DNA from 2 places in the Streptomyces sp. MS06 genome. Region 1 is predicted to be linked to the other one. Evidence: riboswitches for the same ligand, from Rfam matches in the RefSeq annotation. Region 1 holds a riboswitch; the other holds the start of a gene.
What was found. Region 1 has a riboswitch for cyclic di-AMP ahead of ACL02U_RS25280 (transglycosylase family protein). Riboswitches for the same ligand answer to the same signal wherever they lie in the genome.

Region 1 (5,371 bases):
GACGACGTCGCCGGCGGCATCGTCGCCAAACTGATCCGCCGCCATCCGCACGTCTTCGGGGAGGAGACGGCCACCACCCCCGACGAGGTGAAGGCGCACTGGCTGCGCACCAAGGCGGCGGAGAAGCAGCGCGGCTCGGTCACCGAGGGCATCCCGCTGCACCAGCCCGCGCTGGCCCTCGCCGCGAAGCTGGCCTCCCGGGCGCGCACGGCGGACCTCGCGGTGCCGCTGCCCTCGGGCAGCGGTCCCGGCTACGAGCTGCTGGCGCTCGCGGCCCGCGCCGAGGCGGAGGGCGTGGACCCGGAGACGGCGCTGCGTGCGGCGGCCCGCGCCTACCGGGACGCGATCCGGGAGGCGGAGGCGGCCCGCGCCGTCGGGGGAGGCGTGCCGTCCGCGCCCGGCGGGCCCGGCGGTGCGGAGACGGACACCGTCCCGCCGGCGGCGGGGTCCGCCCACCGGGACGTCGAGTCGCACCGTCCGGCGGATACCGTCGAGGAGTGACCGACCAGCCCCACCCCGCACCCCCGCCCGGCCCCGAGCCGGAGCCGGATCCGTCCTCCGCTCCCCCGCCCGGATGTCCGCTCCAGCGGGAGCACCGGGAGGCGCACCCCCGGCCCGATCCCCACCCGCACCGGGACCCGAGGCCGGACGGGGACCCTAGGCCGGACGGGGACCCGAGTCCGGACGGGGACCCGAGGCCGGACGGGGACCCGAATGCGGACCCGGACCCGAATGGGGACCCGGACCCGGACGCGGCCGCAGTCCCCGAGCCCGCCCCCGAACTCTTCGGCTGGGAGTTCGCCAGCGACCCGTACCCGGCGTACGCCTGGCTGCGCGAGCACGCGCCGGTGCACCGCACCAGGCTGCCCAGCGGCGTGGAGGCCTGGCTGGTCACCCGGTACACCGACGCCAAGCAGGCGCTGGCCGACCCGCGGCTCAGCAAGAACCCGGCGCACCACGACGAGCCGGCGCACGCCAAGGGGAAGACGGGCATCCCGGGGGAGCGCAAGGCGGAGCTGATGACCCATCTGCTCAACATCGACCCGCCGGACCACACCCGCCTGCGCCGCCTGGTGTCCAAGGCGTTCACGCCGCGCCGGGTCGCGGAGTTCGCGCCGCGCGTGCAGGAGCTGACCGACCGGCTCATCGACGGGTTCGCCGCGCGGGGCAGCGCCGACCTCATCCACGAGTTCGCCTTCCCGCTCCCCATCTACGCCATCTGCGACCTGCTCGGTGTGCCCAGGGAGGACCAGGACGACTTCCGGGACTGGGCGGGCATGATGATCCGTCACGGCAAGGGGCCCCGCGGCGGCGTCGCGCGCTCGGTGAAGAAGATGCGGGGCTACCTGGCCGACCTCATCCACCGCAAGCGCGAGGCACTGCCCGCCGAACCCGCCCCCGGCGAGGACCTGATCTCCGGTCTCATCCGCGCCTCCGACCACGGTGAGCACCTGACCGAGAACGAGGCGGCCGCGATGGCGTTCATCCTCCTGTTCGCCGGGTTCGAGACCACCGTCAACCTGATCGGGAACGGCACCCACGCCCTGCTCACCCACCCCGGCCAGCGCTCCCGGCTGCAGTCCTCGCTGGCCGCCGGCGACCAGGCTCTGCTCGCCACCGGCGTGGAGGAACTGCTGCGCTACGACGGTCCCGTCGAACTCGCCACCTGGCGCTTCGCGACCCGGCCGGTCAGTATCGGCGGCCGGGACATCGCACCCGGCGACCCGGTCCTGGTCGTCCTGGCCGCCGCCGACCGCGACCCGGACCGCTTCACCGACCCCGACACGCTCGACCTGTCCCGAGGCGACAACCAGCACCTCGGGTACGGGCACGGCATCCACTACTGCCTCGGAGCGCCGCTCGCCCGGCTGGAGGGCCGTACCGCGCTCGCCACCCTGCTGACCCGCCTGCCCGACCTGCGACCGGCCGCGGATCCGGCGGATCTGCGGTGGCGCGGCGGACTCATCATGCGTGGACTGCGCACCCTGCCGGTGGAGTTCACGCCCGTCGACCGGGGGCGCACGGTGCCGTGACCCGGCGGTGGCGTCCGCCGCCGTACCGCGCCTCCCGGTCCCGGGCCCGACGGGAACACGGAACCCACACCACCGACCTGACACATGCTCACTTCTGTGATCTTCACGTGATCTGCGCGGCATTAACTTGTGACAACTGATCGTCAGCCGATACGTTCACTCGTCAGCGTGGCGCATCGCATCACCTGCCACGCCGGTCCCCGCTGTCTCGCGAAAGGCCCCTGCATGCTCACCGGGAACGGCCGTCACCGTCGCCCCCGTCAGGCTCCGGCTCTCGTCGTCGCGGCCGGAGTGACCGGTTCCGCCATCGCCATCCCGCTCCTCGGCGCCGCCGGCGCGCACGCGGCCGACGGCAGCACCTGGGACAAGGTGGCGGAGTGCGAGACCGGCGGCTCCTGGAGTGCGAACCCCGGCAGCGGCGTCTACGGGGGACTGCACCTGACCCAGGCGGACTGGGAGGCGCACGGTGGCCTGAAGTACGCGGCCCGCCCCGACCTCGCCAGCCGCTCCCAGCAGATAGCGGTCGCCGAGAAGGTGCTGGCGGACCAGGGCGTCGGCCACTGGCCGCTGTGCGGGCCGGTCTCGGGTCTCGCCCAGGACTCCGGATCGGCCGATGTCGACACCGGTGTCGCGGGTGACGCAACCTCGGGCAAAGCATCCGGATCGTCCGGATCCTCCGGATCAGCAGGTTCGGCCGGTTCGGCGGGTTCGGGAATTTCATCCGGCTCGTCCGGCTCGCACGGGCTGTCCGATTCACCGGGATCGCCGGACGGCTCCGGCGACTTCGGCGACTCGGGCGCGTCCGATGGGGCGGGGTCGGCCCCGGCCGGATCCTCGGGGGTAGCCGGTTCCTCTGCTTCGCCGGGCAGCGCTTCGTCCTCTTCCGGCACTTCGACGGGTTCGCCGGATTCGGCACCGTCCGGGGATGTTTCGTCCGCTTCGCCCTCCCTGTCGCCCTCCTCTGGTGGGGGGAGTGCGGCGGGTGACGGTTCCCCCGCCGGGGCGCCGTCGGGTGTCGCCGACCCGCAGGGTGCCGACGGGACTTCCGGGGCGACTTCCGGAGAAAGTGAGGAAACCGGCGATCCGGGCAACGAGGGGCAGAGCGCCGGTTCTTCGTACCTTGTGGACACCGGTGCGCTGGGTACCGGCCGGCATCGCGGCCCCAGGGCGAACGAGGATGCCCCCGGTGCCGGAGATGTCGCGAGTGTGCCGGATGCCAGGGGTGCCGGAACCGATGCCGCCGCCTCCGGTGGTCGGCATGCCGCGGACGGCGGTGACTCGTACACCGTCCGCGCCGGCGACACCCTGGCCTCCATCGCCGACTCCCTTGGCGTCGACGGCGGCTGGCGCGCGCTCTACGCCGCGAACAAGGACGTCGTCGGTGCCGACCCCGGCCACATCCTCCCCGGTCAGACCTTGCACGCCGACGCGTAGCCGGTTTCCGGCAGGTCGCCTGAACCGGGCAAAAACACTGGGAGTTAACGCCCCGTTCGATGTCTGATGTCCGGTTTGGCGAAACTGTGGGATGAGTCTCAGAAGCCCTGATCGTCTTTGAATTCCGGCGGATCGCGTGTCTACCGTCAGGATCGCTCGTCACCGCGAGCCCCGGCTGCCGCAACGCCGAATCCTGCCAGCGGCCGCTCGGGAACAGTCGTCGCTTCGAGCGCCGTAGGCAGGAGCGGGGGACCCAAGGTAAGTGCCGTGCCGGGCAGTCGAACCGGACCGGCTTGGGGTGAAGCCGTGCCTCCCAGGAGGGGCCGGCCGGGCAACTCACCAGGCCCGAACCCGACAGCTCACCTCGCAGGCGTCGGTGAGGGGATCCTTCCATGCTGTTTTCCGGCAAGGGCAAGCACCGTCGTCCGTCCAAGGCCAGCCGCGCCATCGCCATCGCCGGTGTCGCCGGCGCCGCCGTCGCCGCCCCGCTGATCGCGTCCGGCACCGCCTCCGCCGCCACCGCCTCCGAGTGGGACGCCGTCGCCCAGTGCGAGTCCGGCGGCAACTGGTCCATCAACACCGGTAACGGCTTCTACGGCGGCCTGCAGTTCACCGCCTCCACCTGGGCCGCCTACGGCGGTACGCAGTACGCCGCCCGCGCCGACCTCGCGAGCAAGTCGCAGCAGATCGCGATCGCCGAGAAGGTGCTCGCGGGCCAGGGCAAGGGTGCCTGGCCGGTCTGCGGCACCGGTCTGTCCGGCGCGGCCTACAACGGCGGCTCCACGCAGAGCAGCCAGAGCAGCCAGAGCAGCCAGAGCGGTCAGAGCGGTCAGAGCAGCCAGTCCACCACCCAGCGCTCCACCGGGCAGAGCACCTCCCGCTCCGCCGAGCGCCCGGCTCAGACGCACAAGACCGAGCAGAGCCACAAGACCGTCACCACCCCGACCGGCAAGAAGGTCAGGAAGGGCGACGGCGAGTACAAGGTGGTCAAGGGCGACAGCCTCAGCGCGATCGCGGCGAGCCACCACGTCAAGGGCGGCTGGCACAAGCTGTTCCAGCTCAACAAGGACATCATCGACGACGCCGACCTCATCTACCCGGGTCAGCAGCTGCACCTGAAGTAAGGTTCAGCGGCCCCGTCCCCACGGGCTCCCCGCCCCGGTGCGTGTTCCCCCGTACGCACCGGGGCGGGGTCTTTTCCTCCCCCGCCCCCTACGGCCGCCGCGCCCGCTCCCCTCCGGATCGCCGCGCAACCCCCTCTGCGGATCGCCCGGCACGCCCCCGTGCGGCCCCCGCGCCGGCCGACCCCGGTACGCGGCGCGCCCGCCCTTCCGTTGCGCACCCCGGCCAGCCCTGCGTCGCCCTTCCGTCGCGCACCCGGTCCGCCCTGCGTCGCCCTTCCACCGCGCACCCGGTCCGCCCTGCGCGGCCCCTCCGCCCCGCACCCGTTCCGCCGGGCCGTCGTTCCGAAAAGGCGCCCTCCCCTTTGTTCCGTTAGAAAACAAAGGGTACGGTCGGTCCTGTCCACGGGCCGGTCGGTCGGCTGGCCGATGGCCCTGAGACGGTTAGGCTCTAGTCGCAAGGCTCACGTGGCCCCGCACTTCCAGCGTCACATCCCAAGAAGGAGATGCTCGTGCCGTCCATCGACGTCGTCGTAGCCCGGGAAATCCTGGACTCCCGAGGCAACCCCACGGTCGAGGTCGAGGTCGGCCTCGACGACGGCAGCACGGGTCGTGCCGCCGTCCCGTCCGGTGCCTCGACGGGTGCCTTCGAGGCCATCGAGCTCCGTGACGGCGACCCCAACCGCTACCAGGGCAAGGGCGTCGAGAAGGCCGTCCTCGCCGTCATCGAGCAGATCGGCCCGGAGCTGGTCGGCTACGACGCCACCGAGCAGCGCCTCATCG
Region 2 (5,371 bases), on a different contig from region 1:
CGTGGTTGCGTTCAGGGCCGTGATGGACGACGCGCACAACGGCGGAGGCCTCGTCTGGGACTTCGGGAAGACCCTCGCCAAACAGGCGGTCTCGGGGCGTTGACGCTGGCCACCGCGGGTGTGTTGCCTCTCAGGCAAAAAATTTGCCTGATGGGTAAGGGTTCCGGCTGAATGGAGGCATGAACTCCCCCGAAGCCCTGACCGCGGTGGCGCCGCAGCTTCGTGCCCTGCGGCGACGGGCCGGTCTCACCCTGGAGGCCGCAGCCCGCGCCGCGGGCCTTTCGCCCGCCCACCTCTCCCGGCTGGAGACCGGGCAGCGCCAACCCTCCCTGCCGATGCTGCTCGCGCTGGCCCGCGTCTACGGTACGACCGTCTCGGAGCTGCTCGGCGAGACGGTCGCCGACCGCGACGCCGTCGTCCGCCACGCCGGCATGGAGCCGACGACGGCCGGCGGCTGGACCTACCGGCAGGCCGGCGCCCAGGGCCGCGGCATGCAGGCCCTGCGCGTCCACGTCGCCCACGGCGCCCAGGGCGACATCGTGCGTGTGCACCCCGGCGAGGAGTGGCTGTACGTCCTCACCGGGCGGCTCGTGCTGCAGCTGGGCGACGCCACGCACCGGCTGGCGCCCGGCGACAGCGCGCACTTCGACTCGCTGACCCCGCACCGCCTCGCCGCGCAGGAGGCGCACGGGGTGGAGCTGCTGTTCGTCCACACCCTGCTGCAGAGCCCGACGGCCGCGCTGTGCCTCGGCCCCACCCCTGGAGAGACGCCATGAGCGAGCGTGAGGAGAAGTTCCCCCGCAGCCTGTGGATCCGGCTGATCGTCTACATCGCGGTGGGGCACGTCCTGGCCGCGTTCATCTGGCTGCTGTTCGAGGTGGGCGCCGGGCAGTAGCGGCCCCGCCGGTCCCCGTCACTCCAGCAGCCGGTGCCGCAGCCGCTCGCGGGTCTCGGCGGTGAGGCCCAGCCCCCGCGAGAGGTAGGCCTCCACTCCGCCCCACGTCTCCTCGATGGTCTCCATCGCCGCCGTCAGGTACTCCGCGCGCGCGTCGAACAGCGGGCTGAGCAGCTCCATCACCTCGGCGGAGTAGGCGTCGCCGGACCCGTTGCCGCGGTGCACCCTGTAGCGGCGGTGCTTGGCGTTGGACTCGAGGTAGTCGGTGCGGATCGCGTCGCGCTCCACGTCGACCGCGAGGAGTGTGACGGCTATCGAGAGCCCCGCACGGTCCTTGCCCGCCGCGCAGTGCATCAGCGCGGGGACGCTGTCCTCGGCCAGTGCGTGCAGGACCCTGGAGTGCTCGGCGGTGCGCTCCCGGATGATCGTGCGGTAGGAGTCGATCATCCGGTTCGCGGCCTTGCCGTCGGCGAGGATCGTGCGCAGCTGGTCGGTGTCGCCGTCCCGGACCAGCTTCCAGAACTCGGCTCCGTCGGCCGGGTCGCTCAGCGGCAGGTTGACGTTCCGCACGCCCGGCAGGTCGACGTCCGGGCCCTCCAGCCTCTGGTCCGCCGCATTGCGGAAGTCGAAGATCGTGTGGAGGTCCAACGAGGACAGGAAGGCGGCGTCCTCCGCGGTCGCGTGGGCGAGGTGTCCGCTGCGGAACAGCACGCCGTACCGCACCCTGCGTCCGTCGGTCGTGGGCAGTCCGCCCACGTCGCGGAAGTTGCGCACGGCGGCCAGCTCGGGTTCGGTCGACGGCACCTGCTGCGTCACGAGGGCTCCTCCCAGTCCGGCCCGCCGGCGCGCGGCGGATGGCCGACGGGACGCTGTCGACGATACGACATGGATTCCCGGGGCAACGGATTGCCCGCGGGAGCCCGGCGGACCGCCGGTCCGCACGCCGGGAGCAGGCGCCGGACACCGTTCCCCGACGGGCGAACCGCCTGCCGCGGCGTCGGCCGACGGCGCTCCGCCGCCCGCGACCTGACGACGGGAAATACGGTCTTATGGGGAGGTAATGGACGAGGCGGGGTAAGTCGGGTCTGCTGCGGCTTCTTCGAAATGTGCCCCGACTGCTACGCATCTGTGCCGTCTGACCGAATTGCACTTTTGGGTACAACTCGTCGTGTAATAGCGGACTATGGGGGTGGGTTGGTGAGGAGCGTCATAGTCGTGACCGTCCGTCGCCCGTCATGAGCACGTAATGGGGTTGCGTTCCCTGGGGCATTGAGGGAAACGCCGGGTGGCGGATGTACGCAGGGTGACAGGAAACTCCCGCCGCGGATCCGGGGAATCGCGGGCCCGTGCCGCCGTCTGCTTGTTTCGGCGCGCCCGCTCGCTTACGTTCCACTCCGATCCGGGCGGACGCCGAATCCTGCCGCCGCCCCGGACTTCGCACCCACCCACCCGTGCACGGCAGGAGCGGGGGACCCACAGGCAAGACCGCCTGTTCCGGTTCCCGGAACGGCTAGGGGTCAAGCCGCGACAGTGTCGCGGCCGGGCATCTCCAGCCCGCACCCGACAGCTCACCTCGCAGGCGCCGGAGAGGAATTCGCCATGCCCGCGAAGGGTAAGCACCGCCGTACCAGGTCCCAGCGCCTGACCCGTTCGATCGCCGTCGCCGGAACCGGCGGCGCCGCGCTCGCCCTGCCGCTCCTCGGCGCCACCGGTGCCCACGCGGCGACCCCGCAGTCGGCTCCCGAGAAGACCGTCCAGTCCGTGCCGGCCGCCGCCGTCAAGACCGCGGCGAAGAGCACCGGCTCCGGCGTCCGCACCTACACCGTGAAGGCCGGCGACTACCTCTCGAAGATCGCCGGCGAGCAGCACGTCAGCGGTGGCTGGCACAAGCTGTACCAGGACAACCGCAAGGCGATCGGCAGTGACCCGTCGCTCATCCACCCCGGCCTGAAGCTGTCCATCGGCAAGAAGGCCGCCGCCAAGAGCGCCCCCGCCGCCGCTAAGCCGGCCAAGCCGGCGAAGAAGTCCACCGCGAAGACGACGACCGCCTCCGCCAAGGCCGCGCAGAGCTCCAGCGGCTACACCCTTCCGGTGTCCGGCGCCACCATCGGCACCGGCTACCACGTGGCGGGCAGCATGTGGGCCAGCGGCTACCACACCGGCGTCGACTTCGTCGTCCCGTCCGGCACCTCCCTGAAGGCCGTGGCCGGAGGCACCGTGGTCTCCGCCGGCTGGGGCGGCGCGTACGGCAACCAGGTCGTCATCAAGCTGCACGACGGCTACTACGCCCAGTACGCCCACCTGTCGCAGCTCTCGGTGTCGGCCGGGCAGACCGTGAGCGCGGGCCAGCAGATAGGCCTCTCCGGCGCCACCGGCAACGTCACCGGTCCGCACCTGCACTTCGAGATCCGGACCACCCCGAACTACGGCTCCGACGTGGACCCGGTCGCCTACCTGCGCGCACACGGAGTCACCGTCGGCTGACGCCGGCACCCCGCACCACCACCTGCCTGACACGCCACCGAAGGCCGGACCCCGATCCCCGGGTCCGGCCTTCGGTCGTCCCACCGAGCCGACAGTGGTCCATCTCACCGCCCGTCAACCTCTGCCTACGGTCGCGTAGGTCACAACCGAAGGTGAATCATGGACCCTTGTGGCAGACGATTCGAAGAGTGACAACAGTTCAGTGATCGGGTCGTACGTGGCGGTGGGGGACAGCTTCACCGAAGGCGTCGGCGACCCCGGCCCCGACGGGCAGTTCGTCGGCTGGGCCGACCGGCTCGCCGTACTGCTCGCGGACCGGCGGCCCGAGGGCACCTTCACGTACACGAACCTCGCGGTACGCGGGAAGCTGCTCGACCAGATCGCGGCGGACCAGCTCCCGCAGGCCGTGCAACTGGCCCCGGACCTGGTTTCCTTCTGCGCGGGCGGCAACGACATCCTGCGCCCCGGCACCGATCCGGACGAGGTGGCCGAGCGGTTCGAGCGCGCCGTGGCCCGGCTCACCGAAGCGGCCGGCAGGGTGCTGGTGACGACCGGATTCGACACCCGCGGGGTGCCGGTCCTCAAGCACCTGCGCGGAAAGATCGCGACCTACAACGGGCACGTGCGGGCCGTCGCCGACCGGTACGGCTGCCCGGTGCTCGACCTGTGGTCGCTGCGGTCCGTGCAGGACCGCCGGGCCTGGGACCACGACCGGCTGCACCTCTCGCCCGAGGGGCACACCCGGGTCGCCCTGCGCGCCGGCCAGACACTGGGCCTGGAAGTCCCCGCCGACCCGGAGCAGCCCTGGCCCCCGCTGCCCCAGCGCGGCACCCTCGACGTGCGCCGGGACGACGTCCAGTGGGCGCGCGAGTACCTGGTGCCGTGGATCGGACGCCGACTGCGCGGGGAGTCGTCGGGCGACCACGTCACCGCCAAGGGGGTCCTCTCCCCGAACGACATCAGGACGCGGATCGCCTCCGTCGCCTGACGGTCGGGGAGACCCGGCGGTGTGCCGCGGGGCGGGCGGTCGCGGTCGACCGGGTCACCGCGTCCGCCCGCCCCGCGGCCGTCACCGGCTTGCCGGCAGCGCCGCCGGATCCACGCCCAGTTCCCGGGCCAGCGCCTCGTCCACCCACTGCTGCGCGCGGGCCCGGGACACGCTCCCGGTGTACGCGGTCATCTGCACGGCCAGGCCGTCCAGCAGTGCGGTCAACCGCAGTGCCGCGGCGGGGGGATCCGGGCAGCCGAACTCACCCGCCGCCACTCCCTCAGCGATGACCTCCGCGAGCGCGGCCTTCCACCGCAGGTCCAGGCCGCACGTCACCTCCCTCAGCGCGGGCTCGCGCAGCGCCGCCGACCAGCCCTCGATCCACAGCCGCCAGCCCTTCGCCTGCCCGGTCGGGGCGTACCAGCGCACGGCCGCCCGCAGCCGGCGCAGCGCGGTGGTGCGGCGGCCGAGAATCCGCCGAAGCCGCCTCAGATCGGCCTCGGCCGCGTGCGCGAACGCGGCGGCCACCAACTGCTCCTTCGTGGAGAAGTGGTACAGCACCAGGGCGTTGCTCACGCCGAGCGCCGAAGCCACGTCGGCGATCCGTACCGCCGCCACCCCCCCGCGCCTCGATCTGCTCCACCGCGGCCCGCAGCAGTTCCTCCCGCCGCTCCGCCACGCTCAACCGCACTCTCGCCACGCGGATCACCCTAGCGCCGCGCCAGCCGGGACCCGCCCCGTCGCGCCACCCGTTGCAGCCCCCGACCTCCGCCCCCGGGCCCGGGTGCCGTGACGTTCCGGCGCCGGGGACCGGGGGGCGGGAGGTCAGTGCGGGTGGGGTTCGTCGCGGTGGACGGGACCGTGCGGGTCCCCGCAGTGCTCGACCCCACCGGGCTCGTCCCGGCTGAGCTGCAGGACGGCCTCGGGCGCGTGATCGACCTGGAGGGTCGTGTGGGTGATGCCGTAGACGTCGGCGAGGAGCTGTTCCAGGTCGCGGCGGACGC

Region 2: linked by a shared signal. The riboswitch ahead of ACL02U_RS32080 (peptidoglycan DD-metalloendopeptidase family protein) and the one ahead of ACL02U_RS25280 (transglycosylase family protein) in region 1 are both predicted to bind cyclic di-AMP.

What each region holds. Positions count from the first base shown of each region.
Region 1 covers NZ_JBJZOJ010000055.1:9,857-15,227, forward strand. Annotated here, with positions in the region: gene ACL02U_RS25265 (nucleoside triphosphate pyrophosphohydrolase) at 1-501, shown strand, start outside; gene ACL02U_RS25270 (cytochrome P450) at 498-2,033, shown strand; gene ACL02U_RS25275 (transglycosylase family protein) at 2,325-3,467, shown strand; cyclic di-AMP (ydaO/yuaA leader) riboswitch at 3,688-3,855, shown strand; gene ACL02U_RS25280 (transglycosylase family protein) at 3,860-4,591, shown strand; gene eno (phosphopyruvate hydratase) at 5,101-5,371, shown strand, end outside.
Region 2 covers NZ_JBJZOJ010000105.1:3,272-8,642, forward strand. Annotated here, with positions in the region: gene ACL02U_RS32060 (aspartate aminotransferase family protein) at 1-103, shown strand, start outside; gene ACL02U_RS32065 (helix-turn-helix domain-containing protein) at 180-776, shown strand; gene ACL02U_RS32070 (DUF6126 family protein) at 773-895, shown strand; gene ACL02U_RS32075 (tyrosine-protein phosphatase) at 914-1,711, opposite strand; cyclic di-AMP (ydaO/yuaA leader) riboswitch at 2,328-2,490, shown strand; gene ACL02U_RS32080 (peptidoglycan DD-metalloendopeptidase family protein) at 2,495-3,379, shown strand; gene ACL02U_RS32085 (SGNH/GDSL hydrolase family protein) at 3,582-4,367, shown strand; partial or broken gene ACL02U_RS32090 (TetR/AcrR family transcriptional regulator) at 4,449-5,046, opposite strand; gene ACL02U_RS32095 (cation diffusion facilitator family transporter) at 5,193-5,371, opposite strand, start outside.